DNA from 4 places in the Sinomonas terrae genome. Region 4 is predicted to be linked to each of the others. Evidence: riboswitches for the same ligand, from Rfam matches in the RefSeq annotation. Region 4 holds a riboswitch; each other region holds the start of a gene.

Region 1 (3,200 bases), 4.0 Mb from region 4:
GAAGGCGTTGAGGAGCAGGGGCTTGGTCACTGGAGTTCCTTTCGAGCGGTCCGAACCGGGTCCTTGGCAGCGAGCGCGGCAACGGTCGAGAGCGCCGCGAGCAGGACGAAGAAGCCGCAGATGAGCCACGGCTGGCCGCCTCCGGCCTCGAGCAGCGCCGCCGCGACGAACGGCGTGATCCCGCCCGAGAGGACCGTGCCGGCCTGATAGCCGAAGGAGACGCCGCTGTAGCGGAGATCGACCGGGAACTGCTCGGCGAACCACGCCGCCTGCGGTCCGTAGATTGCGTCATGCAGCACGTTCATGGGCAGCAGCAGCACGATGGGGAGGAGTGCGAGGGAGCCGTGGTCGAGGAACCAGAAGAACGGCCAGATGAAGACGGCGATACTGATCGCGCTCGCCACAGCCATGCCGCGCCGGCCGATGCGGTCGGAGAGCCACCCCCAGAACGGTCCAGAGATGAGGCCGACCGCGGAGACGATGAGCACGGCCGTCAGGGCCTCGCCGGTGTCGCCGCGCCGGGTCTTGAGGTAGCCCAGCATGTAGACGGTGAGGAGGCTGTAGAGCGCGGGCTGGACGAGGCGCAGGCCGATCGTCACGAAAATGCCACGCGGATGCTCGCGCAGAGCCCGCCGGACCGGGTGTTCCGCGACGCGCTCCTTCTCGCGGAGCTCGGTGAACTCCTCCGCGTCCTTGACGCCGAGACGGATCCACAGCCCGATCGCCACCAGCACGCCGGAGAGCAGGAACGGGATGCGCCAGCCGAACGCCTGGAACTGCTCGGACGTCAGCACGCCTTGGATGACGGCGAAGGTCGCCGTCGCGAGCAGCATCCCTGCCGCCGAACCCACTTGGGTGAACGATCCGAAGAGGCCGCGCCGGGCCGGCGGCGCGTGCTCGACCGAGAGGAGGGCGGAGCCACCCCACTCAGCTCCCGCGGAGAGGCCTTGGATGAGGCGGAGCGTGACGAGACCGACCACGGCGAGCAGGCCGATGGCCGAGTAGTTCGGCAGGAGGCCGATGAAGAACGACGACGCGCCCATGATGAGGAGCGACCACACGAGCAGCGCCTTCCGCCCGATGCGGTCGCCGAGGTGGCCGGAGATGACGCCGCCGAGCGGCCGGGCGATGAAGCCGACGGCGTAGGTCGCGAACGAGGCAAGGATGCCGACGACGGGTGACACGCCCGGGAAGAACTGCTTTCCGAAGACGAGTGCGGACGCCGTGCCGTAGAGGTAGAAGTCGTACCACTCGATCGTGGTCCCGACGAATGCGGAGGAGAGGACGCGCCGCTTGGCGCGCAGGGTCTCGCCGAGCTGGACGGTCCCGCTCTGGAGCAGAGTAGCCATGGTGGTCTTTCTCGGTCGCGGCACCGCGGCTCGCAGGCGCCATACTTACGACGCCGGAACCCGGCATCGTCGAATCCTCACCTGGAGCACCCCACTACAGCAGGAGGGTTGCCGTCCGATCAGCCAGGGCTTGTCACCGGAACTCTTGATTCTGGATGCCAGTTTTCTAGAAACCGGTTAACCGCGGCAACTGCCATGTAACGGCGCTTCACACTCGCCCCCACCCCCTCCCGTTTCGGGTACAGAAACCACCCCTCTTTTGCCGTTTCGGGTACAGATATCCCCCTCGTTTGGTCCTTTCGGGAGCGCCAACTCCCCTCATTTGGCCTTTCGGGAACAGCTAATCCTTCTCACGCCCCTTTCGGTTGCGCCTACCTGAAATCGAGGGGACCGACGACGACGGGTGGCGAGCTTCGTCGTCGTCCTCGCCCTTCGAGATGGGGAGTTGGCGTACCCGAAACGACCACGGGCGGGAGTTGGCGTACCGAAACGACCAGGGGCGGGAGTTGGCGTACCCGAAACGACCACGGGCGCGAGTTGGCGTACCCGAAACGACCACGGGCGCGAGTTGGCGTACCCGAAACGACCAGGGGCGGGAGTTGGCGTACCCGAAACGGATAGAGCGGGGGCGGGGGTGGGGTGAGCTTTTACGCGCCGCCCCACTTTGGGTTGGGTGTCTCCGGCCCCTCATATGGCCTATCCCCGTAGAACTCCTGCAGTCGGTCGAGCTCATCCCGGAGCTCCGCGAGCACCGACGCGTTGCTCGGGTCCGCGATCACGTTGACGAGCTCGTGAGGGTCGGCCTCGAGGTCGAAGAGCTCCCACTCGCTCGGCTCCCGCTCGAGCGAGGCGCCCGGCACGCCCAAGCCGTCACAGTAGTAGTGGATCAGCTTGTGCGTGCGCGTTCGGACGCCGTAGTGCGCGGGGACGTGATGGCTCGGGTCGCGATGCTCCCAGTAGCGGTAGTACATGGACTCCGGCCAGTCCGGCACGTGCTCGCCTCGCAGGAGCGGGCGGAACGAGCGCCCCTGCGCAGTGGGCAGGGCAGAGCCGGGATCGAGGCCGCAGAAGTCGAGGAACGTCGCGGCGAAGTCGGCGTTCGTGATGATCGCGTCGCACCTGCTCCCCGCCGGAATCTCGGCAGGCCACCGCATGAGCAGAGGCATCTGGAGGGACTGCTCGAACATGAGTCGCTTGTCGAACCAGCCGTGGTCGCCCAGGAAAAAGCCCTGATCCGAGCAGTACACCACGATCGTGTCCTCGGCGAGCCCCTGTGCGTCGAGGTATTCGAGCAGGCGGCCGACGCCGTCGTCGAGCGCCTGGACGCACTGGAGGTAGTCCCGCATGTACCGCTGGTACTTCCACCGCGCCCGCTCCCCGCTGTGCTCCGGTCCCTCTAACTCCGGCGGCGTCGGCTCCTTGACGTCCTCCTCGGTGAGATCGTCGGCGATGCTCATCCGCACAGACCGAACGCATTCCGCCAAGGTCGCGTGGTCGTCGTCGAACGTCTCCGGCTCGGGTATCGAGCCGACCGGGAACAGGTCACGGTGCCGCTCGTCCGGGATCCAGGGCCGGTGGGGCGCCTTGTGGTGCACCATGAGCGCGAAGGGGCGCCCCGGATCACGGTTGATGAGCCAGTCGAGCGCGAGGTCCGTCACGAGATCGGTCGCGTACCCGGTGAACCGCCGTTCGCCGTCGGGCCCGATCATGACGGGGTCGAGGTACTCCCCCTGGCCGGGGAAGACGAGCCAGTCGTCGAAACCCCGTGGCCGAGCGCCGGAGGACTCCCCGAGATGCCACTTGCCATAGAGCGCCGTCGCATACCCGGAATCGTGGAGGACGTCGACGAAC
Region 2 (3,200 bases), 2.5 Mb from region 4:
GGTTACGGTGCTGCTCGGGCACTCGGGCGTCGGCAAGTCGACCATGGTCAACGCGCTCACAGGGGCGAGCCGCGCCACGGGCGGTGTCAACGCTGTGACGGGCAGAGGGCGGCACACGTCGTCGTCGGCATTGGCGCTCCGGCTCGAAGGAGCGCCGCCGGGGAGCTGGATCATCGACACGCCGGGCATCCGCTCCTTCGGGCTGGCGCATGTCGATCCCGATCGGATCCTGCATGCCTTCCCCGACCTCGAACCCGGAACCGAAGACTGCGCACGCGGCTGCCGCCACGATGCCAATGCTGTCGAGTGCGGCTTGGATGGATGGGTTGCGGGAGGAAACGCAGGTGCACAGGGACCGGCACGCCTCGCGTCGTTCCGGCGCCTGCTGGGAGCGAGTCCTCGGGACGAGGCCGCTGACGCCAAGGAGCTCGGCACACTCTGAGCCCGGTGCCTCCCACTTGGCGGGTGCGTGAGGCGATAGCGTGGATCCCATGACCCTTGCCGCCGAAGGCTACACCGACGATCTCCGTCTGGCCCACGTACTCGCCGATTCAGTCGATGCCCAGACGATGGACCGGTTCAAAGCCCTCGACCTGAAAGTCGAGACCAAGCCGGACCTCACGCCCGTCACGGATGCAGACCGAGCGGCGGAGGAAGCGATCCGTGGGCAGCTCGCACGGTCACGCCCGCGCGACGCAGTGATCGGCGAGGAGTTCGGCACAACCGGCCATGGAGCCCGCCGCTGGATCATCGACCCCATCGACGGGACGAAGAACTTCGTGCGAGGGGTGCCCGTCTGGGCCACGCTGATCGCTCTTGCTGACGGCGATGAGATTGTGGTCGGCGTCGTCAGCGCCCCTGCGCTCGGCCGCAGGTGGTGGGCGGCGAAGGGCGCCGGCGCGTACACGGGCCGTTCCCTCGCCGCGGCGACCCGGCTCAAGGTTTCGGACGTGGCCCGCATCGAAGACGCTTCGCTCTCCTACTCAAGCCTGTCCGGCTGGCGCGAACGTGGAAGCCTGGGCAATTTCCTCACCCTCACGGAGGATGTGTGGCGGACGCGCGCCTACGGCGACTTCTGGTCGTACTGCCTCGTTGCTGAAGGGGCGGTGGACATTGCTACCGAACCCGAACTCGCGCTCTACGACATGGCCGCCCTTGTGCCGATCGTCACGGAGGCGGGCGGACACTTCACGTCGCTCGAGGGCGTCGAGGGGCCTTGGGGCAGCAGTGCCCTCGCGACAAATGGGATCCTGCATTCGGACGCGCTGCGCCGCCTCAACCCGGAGCACGATGACCTCCTCAGCTCCTGAGGGCCCGACTCCTCAGTGCTGAGCCATCGCGGGCTCGCCGAGCAGCGGAGTCTTAACTCGCTGTAACACGCGACGACGGGCTGGAGCAGCGCGCCGTCGTCCTCTAGTCTCGTGGTCAGGTCACGAGTGCCAGCGCGAAGCCCCGGCTTGCTGGCCGGCAACCCTCCGACGCGGCGGGGTGCCCCGGGTGACGACCAGGCCAGTCCGGAGCGGACTTGGCAAGCGCGGCCCCCGCGAGGCGGGGCCCCGACCCTGAGGTGCACCATGAGCACACCCACCGTCGCTTCTCCGTCCCCCGCAAACCCGGTCCTTCCCGCAAACGCCATCATTCCCGCAGGATCCCCTGCGCCCGCGGCAGCCCATGGGGATGTGGACCTCCGCAACCCGCTCGCCGAGGTCGTCGGCGCGGAACTCCTCACTCCCCTTGTAGGAGGCGGGAGTACGCGGTATGTGAACCTCGACTACGCGGCATCGGCCCCGGCCCTCGCCGAGGTCGCGGCGCACCTCAACGAGGTGCTCCCGTTCTACGCGAGCGTTCACCGCGGCGCTGGCTACGCGTCCCAGGTCAGCACCTCGGTCTATGAGAACGCACGAAGGATCGTCCGTGAGTTCGTGGGCGGCCGGCCGGACGACGAGGTCATCTTCACCCGCAACACCACTGACTCGCTCAATCTCCTCGCCGGCTGCCTTCCCGCCGCGGGCGATGTCCTCTACCTCGACATCGAGCACCACGCGAACCTCCTACCGTGGCAGGGGCGGCCCCACCGGAGTGTCGTCGCCGCCCGCACGCTCGCGGAGACGCTCGAGCGCGTGAAAGCGTGGCTCAAGGCTAGTGAGATCAGTCTGGTCGCTGTGACGGGAGCCTCCAACATCACCGGCGAGATCCTGCCGATCGCCGAGCTTGCGGCGCTCGCCCATGAACACGGCGCCCGCATCCTGGTCGACGCAGCGCAGCTCGCGCCCCACCGCCGCATCGACATCGCTGCTGCGGACATCGACTATCTCGCATTCTCCGGTCACAAGCTCTACGCGCCCTTCGGCGCGGGCGTCCTCGTGGGCCGCCGCGATTGGCTCGACAACGGACGCCCCTACCTTGCGGGGGGCGGCGCCGTTCGCGAGGTCCGTCTGGATTCAGTGGCCTGGGCGGAGGGCCCTGCAAGGCACGAGGCCGGGTCCCCCAACGTGGTCGGAGCCGCGGCCCTCGCGAAGGCTGCACAGATCATCGAGGGCCTCGATGTGAAGTCCTGGTACCGACACGAGCAGCAGCTCCGTGACGCCCTCGTGGCGGGGCTCAGCGAGATCGAGGGGGTCACGGTGCACCGTCTCTTCGAGGACTCAGACCTCGGCGTCAGCGCGGCGTCGCGCGGGGCAGTCGGCATCGTCAACTTCTCAGTCGAAGGCCACGACGCCGGACTGACGGCCGCCTATCTCTCCGCCGAGCATGGCGTGGGCATCCGCGACGGGCGCTTCTGCGCGCATCCAGCCCTGCGCCGCCTCGGTCTTGCTTCAGGTTCCCTCCGTGCAAGCTTCGGTCTTGGCTCCCGGCTCGAGGATGTCGAAAGGCTTGTCACCGGTGTGCGTGGGCTTGTGGAGCGCGGCTTGGGTCTCGACTACGCGGTCGACGTCGGCCGCTGGGTCCCAGTGCCCGATTCGCGTCCATTCCCCGCATGGGCGCCCAACACCCCCGGGACTGCAGGCGCCGCCCCGTGCTCGGTCGAGGACTGAGAACGTCCCCTACGCCGACGTGCGGCTAGGCGTTTCCCGCGGGTAGATTCCTCTGCGGAGCATTCGGATCTCCGGGAGGAAGAAGGCATGGCTCGGGGCGGACCCAAGTTCGACGATCGACGACGGCGCGAGCTCGCAGAAGCGTTCATGGCCGGCGGGGAACAC
Region 3 (3,200 bases), 3.4 Mb from region 4:
CCGGCGGCTGTGGGCGCATGCCCGCGAGCTCCTCGAGATCCGAGGCCGGGCCCCGGGGAACCGCCTTCCGAACCACCTGCTGGAGACCGGATCCTGAAGACCTCGAGCCAGACCTACTGCGGCTCCCAGCGAAACCACCGGATGCCGATGCCCGCGAAGACCACGATGTAGCCGATGGAGGCGATGATGCCGTCCGTCTGGTCGGCGCCCCACGCCGACGTGTTCAGGACCGCCGAGAACAGGTTGATGAGGGCACCGACCGGCGTCCACGAGGCGAAGTTCTTGAAGTCGTCGCCGAGGATGCCGGTCGAGCCGAGAATGCCGGTGAGGATCAGCAGGATGAACAGGACCCTGCCGACCGCGTTGACCGCCGTCGCGTTCTTCACGAGCCCCACGAGCGCCTGCCCGATGCTGAGGAAGACGACGGCGCCCAGCAGCGAGACAGCGAACATGAGCAGGTAGACGCCGAACGAAAACGTCGTGCTGTGCATGATGCTGCCGACGATCATGACGATCACGGAGACGATCAGGTTTGCCGCGAGCTGCACTGCGAGGCGGCTTGCCATGATGGCCCACGTCGGAGTCGGCGTCACCCGAAGCCGCTGGAAGACGCCTGCCTCCCGGTCGCGCGCCACGGTGATCGAGTAGCCGATGAGCGCCGAGGACAGCAGCCCGTAGGTGAGCGCCATGCCGATGAGGAAGCCCGGATTTCCGAGCCTCCCGCCGCGGTTGGTCACGATGAGGATGAGGATCGGGACGGCGAGGTTGAGGACGAAGGCCTGCCTGCTGCGGAGCAGGACGGTGGCGTCCGCACGAAGGAGCGAGCGCAGGGTCAGCCCGATTGGCGGGACGACGGGGGCGATGGTCTCAGTCACGGATGGCACTTCCTGTCAGCCCGATGAAGACATCTTCGAGGGTCACGTCGCCGTGGGCGACGGCGAGCACGCGCGGATCGTCGCGGTGCATGGCGACGAGCTCCTTCGGGGCGCCCAGGGCTTGGAGCCGACCGTGGTCGATGATGGCGACCCGGTCGCAGACCGCCTGGGCCTCCTCCATGGAATGAGTCGTGAGGAGGATGCTTCCGCCTCTCTGCCGCGAGCCCTCGATGCGGTCCCAGAGCTGGCGGCGGGACTGCGGGTCGAGGCCTGCGGTCGGCTCGTCGAGGAGCAGGATCGAGGGATTGTGGATCGTGGCGACCATGAGCGAGAAACGCTGCTGCTGCCCACCCGAGAGCTTCTTGAACGGCTTCGTGATCTCCTGCTGGAGCCCGACGTCCGCCAGCCGTTCCCTGATCTGCCGCTGCGGGAGGTCAAGCCCGTAGAGCCCAGCGTACAGGCGCGCAATCTGCTCGATCGTGAGCTCGGACTGGAAGCTCGAAGCTTGGAGCTGCACGCCGAGCTTCGCCTTGACGGCGAGCGGAGCGTGAACGGTCTCGACGCCATCGATCACAACCCGTCCGGAGTAGGGCTTGCGCAGGCCCTCGATGACGCTCAGCGTCGTCGTCTTTCCCGCCCCGTTCGGGCCGAGGAGCCCGAAGATCTCACCCCGCAGAATGGAAAAGCCGAGTCCGTCCACTGCGGTCTGCTGACCGTAGCGGACAACGAGATCCTGCACCTCGAGAACTGTGGGCCGCTCTGCCTCACTCACCCGGGCTACCTCCGCGTCGTGTTATTCAGTTCCTCCACCATGAGCATAGGTCTCCGGCGGCTGCAGGGAAGCGTTCCGCTCGTGCCCCCGGCCTTCTCACAGGAGAAAGCTAGAAACGGCTCGGCGCGCGTGTTTCGCGGTGTTGCCAATCGTTACCGGCTCGCCGTGGCTGGCCCCGTGGTCGCGTGCTACTTTCAAGCCAGAGTAACGAGCGCCAGCGCGCGACGGCGGGGCCTCCCCGCGCGGTCGCACTGCCCTGACTTGCTGGCCGGCAACCCTCCATCCGGCGGGGTGCCTCAGGTGACGACTCGGCAATTCGACCATCGATACGCAAGCCAGAAGGAGCCCGCCCATGTCCAACACTGCCACAGAGACGGGAGAGGCGGCCGCCACACCGCTCAACGATCCCGCCGCACCGGCGAGCGCCTCCGAGGAGCGCCTCGCCTACCGTCTGCTCACCGGTCCGGACACTCGCGAGTTCTGCGCCCGGATCTCCCAAGCCCTTGCCGAGGGCTACGTGCTCCACGGGAGCCCTGCCGCCACCTTCAACGGCACGGACGTGATCGTCGCCCAGGCCATCATCCTCCCCCACGCCGTCGCCCGGGCGGACGCGGCCGTGGCCTCCGCCGTCGACGAGCTCGCAGAGGGAATCACCAGCGAGGGCGAGTACGACGGGGAGGGCCACGCATGAGCCTCTATGAAGGTGACCTCACGCCGGAGCAGGCCTGGGACAAGCTGAAGTCGGGCTCCGCCGTCCTCGTCGATGTGCGCACCGAGGAAGAGTGGGCGCACATCGGGATCCCCGACACGCGCCAGACGGACAACGACCCGCTGTTCATCCCGTGGGTCTTCTCGGGCGGCATTCCGAACCCGGACTTCGTCATCGAACTCGAGCTCCAAGGCCCGGAGAACCGCGAGACTGAGCTGCTCTTCCTGTGCCGCTCGGGCCAGCGCTCCGCTGCGGCGGCGGCCGCCGCGACGAACCTCGGCTTCAGGGCGTACAACGTGCTCGAGGGCTTCGAGGGCGTGCCCGGGCCCGATGGGCAGCGGAACGTGAACGGATGGAAGAACCGGGGCCTCCCCACGAACGTAGGACAAGAGTAGTCAGTGACCTTCAACATCGACGCCGCGAGCTGGAGCGAAGACACCCAGGCTGTGCGCGGCGGGCTTGACCGCAGCAATTTTCAGGAAACTTCAGAGGCCCTGTTCCTCAACTCCGGCTTCGTATACGAGTCGGCGGAGGCAGCCGAGAGGGCGTTCACCGGCGAGGACGAGCGCTTCGTCTACTCCCGCTACGGCAATCCGACCGTGGCCACGTTCCAAGAGCGGCTTCGGCTCCTCGAGGGCACCGAGGCGTGCTTCGCGACGGCCTCCGGCATGTCGGCCGTGTTCACCGCGCTCGGTGCGCTGCTCGGGGCTGGCGACAGGGTCGTCGCGGCCCGCAGCCTCTTCGGCTCGTGCTTCGTGATCCTCAACGAAATCCTCCCCCGCTGGGGCGTCGAGACCGTCTTCGTCGACGGCCCCGACGTCGACCAGTGGCGCGAGGCGCTTTC
Region 4 (3,200 bases):
CGCGCCGTGTTCGATCGGCCGGAGGAGGTACGGGGGAGTGAGCGTCGAGTCGACCACGAGGGGGATGCCGTGCTCGTGGGCGACGGCGGCGAGCCCGGGAAGGTCCGCGATGTCGCCTGACGGGTTCGCGACGATCTCCGTGTAGATCGCCTTCGTGTTCTCGCGTAGCGCGGCCTTGAAGTCCGCGGCCTCCGTGCTGTCCACGAACGTTGTGTCGACGCCGAAGCGCCGGAGGGTCACGTCGAGCTGCGTGATCGTGCCGCCGTAGAGCTTCGACGACGCCACGATGTGGTCGCCCGCCTGGGCGAGCGCGGCGAACGTGATGAACTCGGCGGCCATGCCCGACGACGTCGCGACCGCGCCGATGCCGCCCTCGAGGGACGCGACGCGCTCCTCGAAGGCAGCGACGGTGGGGTTGCCGATGCGCGAGTAGATGTTGCCGTACTTCTGCAGCGCGAAGAGGTTCGCGGCGTCGTCGGTGTCCTTGAAGACGAACGACGTCGACTGGTAGATCGGGACCGCCCGCGCCCCGTGCTCCGCGTCCGGCGTTCCGCCGGCGTGCAGGGCCCGGGTGCGGAAGCCGAATTGACGCTCGGCCATCAGGCGCCTGCTCCGGCGAGGTTCGAACCGGTGAGCTCCCGCACGGCGTCGAAGTTCGTCACGGGGAGGAGCTCGGTGTTGAGCTCCGTGCCGTTCTTGCGGGCGAGGTCCGCCTCGAGCTCGCGCACGATCGGGAGCACGTCCCGGCCGAACGCCTCGACCTCCTCCTGGAAGTGCAGGTAGCACGTGAGGAGCAGGTTCACACCGATCTTCTTGTACTCGACGATCCTCTCGGCGATCTGCTCGGGCGTGCCGATGAGCTTCGTGCGGAAGCCGTCGTTGTACTGGACGAGGTCCTCGAACGTCGAGTCCTCCCACATGCCCTTGCCGTCCTTCGTGGACTGGCCGGCCTCCTTGACGGCGGCGGCGAAGCCCTCGACCGCGGGGCGGTGCGCCTTCGCGACGATCTCGCGGAGGGTCTCGTGGGCTTCCTTCTCCGTGTCGCGGGCGATCACGAAGCCGTTGAGGCCGAACCGCGGGGCGGCGGGGGCCCTGCGGCCTTCCTCCGCGGCGGCGAGGACGCCGGCGATGTTGGCCTTGAAGCCCTCGATGTCGCGGCCGTTGGAGAAGTACCAGTCGGCGGTGCGGCCTGCTGCTGCCTGAGCCGCCGTCGAGTTGCCGCCGAAGAAGATCTCCGGGTGCGGGCGACCTTCAACGCTCACCGGCGCAGGGTTCAGCGTGAAGTTGTTGATGTTGTAGTACTTGCCCGACTGCGAGTAGCCCTGCTCGGTCCACAGGCCGCGGAGCACGTTGATGAACTCCTCGGTGCGGACGTAGCGCTCGTCGTGCTCGAGCCATTCGAGGCCGAAGTTCACGAACTCGTCCTTGAGCCAGCCCGAGACGATGTTCACGGCCGCGCGGCCGCCCGAGAGGTGGTCTGCGGTGATGATGAACTTCGCGAGCACGCCGGGGTGCCACATGCCGGGGTGCACGGCCGCGATGACCTTGAGCCGCTCGGTCGCGCCGAGGAGCGCAAGCGAGAACGACGTGGCCTCGTGCTGCTTGTCCGCGCCGTAGCTCGCGGCGTAACGGGTCTGGGTGAGGGCGTACTCGAAGCCCGCGTTCTCGGCGATGCGTGCGAGGGTGCGGTTGTAGTCGAACTCCCAGTTGGTGCGCTGTTCGATCGTGGAGACCACAAGGCCTCCCGAGACGTTGGGCACCCAGTACGCGAACTTGAGGGGGGTCTCGAAATCAATGACGTGGTCGGACACGGCTGCGCTCCTTAACTCGGGCGCGACGCGAGCGGGGGACACTCACCATCGCTTCTGGCGGTAGCACCTTTGGCTCGTCGATTTGGTGACGACGGTTGGCCAGGGTTGCTGCGGCGTCACAGATCCAGATCTCTCAGCCGCTCGGGATGGGTCACTGTGATTCTGCTCGCGGGCGCCGTAACGGTGCAAATTATTTCGTCATAGAGGATGCCGACTTGCATTCGCCGAAGCTTCTTCGGTTGGAGGGGCCTCGCTGGGCGGAGCCCCGCTGGGCGTCGGGGGCCTCGATGGGCGGGCCTGGGGCCGACCGGGCGGCTCCGAGGCCGGGGGGCGCCAACGGGCAGCGGGGAGCACCGACGTCGGGGTCCGCTTGGTCGCCAGGGCCCCGTACGTAATCCCCCGCTCGTCGACGTAATCCGACGCTCGTCGTCCGGCCGGCCTACAGCTCGCGCCGTCACCTCCGCAGGGTGCCCCTGCAAGCTTGCGCCGTCACCTCCGCAGGGTGCGCCTGCAAGCTTGCGCCGTCACCTTCGCAGGGTGCGCCTGCAAGCTTGCGCCGTCACCTTCGCAGGGTGCGCCTCCGCAGGGTTCGGGTGGGCGGGGTCAGATTCCGACCGGCTTCGACGGCGCAATCGAGCCACGGTCGGCGTGTCGGGGGCGGGCTCGCCGAGGAAGGGCTTCAATCCTGGTCGGGAACGGACGGCCTGGGTGCCAAGGGGTGGGGTCGACGGCGGTGAGCGGACGACGATGGGCTGGCGTAGGAGCTTGCGCCGTCACCTTCGCAGGGTGCGCCTCCGCGTTCGGGCTGGCGGGCGCAGATTCCGACCGGCTTCGACGGCGCGATCGAGCCGGGGTCGGCGTGTCGGGGCGGGCGCGCCGAGGAAGGGCTTCAATCCCGGTCGAGAACGAGGGCCGGGGTGCCAAGGGGGTGGGGTCGACGGCGGTGAGCGGACGACGGGCTGGCGTAGGAGCTTGCGCCGTCACCTTCGCAGGGTGCGCCTCCGCGTTCGGGCTGGCGGGCGCAGATTCCGACCGGCTTCGACGGCGCGATCGAGCCGGGGTCGGCGTGTCGGGGGCGGGCGCGCCGAGGAAGGGCTTCAATCCCGGTCGGGAACGAGGGCCGGGGTGCCAAGGGGGTGGGGTCGACGGCGGTGAGCGGACGACGGCGGCTGGCGTGGAAGCTTGCGCCGTCACCTCCGCGGGGTGCGCCTCCGCAGGGTCCGGGTGGGTGGGCGTCAGATTCCGGCCGGCTTCGACGACGCGATCCAGCCACGGTCGGCGCGTCGTGGGCGGGCGCGCCGATGAAGGGCTTCAATCCCGGTCGGGAACGGACGTCCTGGGTGCCAAGGGGATGGGGGCGACGGCCGTGAGCGGAGGACGGCGGTCGGC

Evidence for each region. A riboswitch is a leader RNA that binds a small molecule or an ion and turns the genes downstream of it on or off. The one in region 4 is predicted to bind S-adenosylmethionine.
Region 1: it holds a riboswitch for S-adenosylmethionine, as region 4 does, so the genes downstream of both, L0M17_RS00190 (MFS transporter) here and sfnG (dimethylsulfone monooxygenase SfnG) in region 4, are expected to answer to the same signal.
Region 2: it holds a riboswitch for S-adenosylmethionine, as region 4 does, so the genes downstream of both, L0M17_RS06850 (aminotransferase class V-fold PLP-dependent enzyme) here and sfnG (dimethylsulfone monooxygenase SfnG) in region 4, are expected to answer to the same signal.
Region 3: it holds a riboswitch for S-adenosylmethionine, as region 4 does, so the genes downstream of both, L0M17_RS02845 (DUF1737 domain-containing protein) here and sfnG (dimethylsulfone monooxygenase SfnG) in region 4, are expected to answer to the same signal.

What each region holds. Positions count from the first base shown of each region.
Region 1 covers NZ_JAKZBV010000001.1:42,813-46,012, reverse strand. Annotated here, with positions in the region: gene L0M17_RS00195 (LLM class flavin-dependent oxidoreductase) at 1-30, opposite strand, end outside; gene L0M17_RS00190 (MFS transporter) at 27-1,349, opposite strand; SAM riboswitch class IV at 1,386-1,500, opposite strand; gene L0M17_RS00185 (sulfatase family protein) at 1,997-3,200, opposite strand, start outside.
Region 2 covers NZ_JAKZBV010000001.1:1,475,898-1,479,097, reverse strand. Annotated here, with positions in the region: gene rsgA (ribosome small subunit-dependent GTPase A) at 1-442, shown strand, start outside; gene hisN (histidinol-phosphatase) at 492-1,310, shown strand; SAM riboswitch class IV at 1,429-1,541, shown strand; gene L0M17_RS06850 (aminotransferase class V-fold PLP-dependent enzyme) at 1,575-3,035, shown strand; gene L0M17_RS06845 (class I SAM-dependent methyltransferase) at 3,123-3,200, shown strand, end outside.
Region 3 covers NZ_JAKZBV010000001.1:605,524-608,723, reverse strand. Annotated here, with positions in the region: gene L0M17_RS02860 (acyl-CoA thioesterase) at 1-97, shown strand, start outside; gene L0M17_RS02855 (ABC transporter permease) at 114-875, opposite strand; gene L0M17_RS02850 (ABC transporter ATP-binding protein) at 868-1,647, opposite strand; SAM riboswitch class IV at 1,851-1,990, shown strand; gene L0M17_RS02845 (DUF1737 domain-containing protein) at 2,000-2,338, shown strand; gene L0M17_RS02840 (rhodanese-like domain-containing protein) at 2,335-2,751, shown strand; gene L0M17_RS02835 (O-succinylhomoserine sulfhydrylase) at 2,755-3,200, shown strand, end outside.
Region 4 covers NZ_JAKZBV010000001.1:4,010,637-4,013,836, reverse strand. Annotated here, with positions in the region: gene L0M17_RS18550 (O-acetylhomoserine aminocarboxypropyltransferase/cysteine synthase family protein) at 1-600, opposite strand, end outside; gene sfnG (dimethylsulfone monooxygenase SfnG) at 600-1,811, opposite strand; SAM riboswitch class I at 1,854-1,964, opposite strand.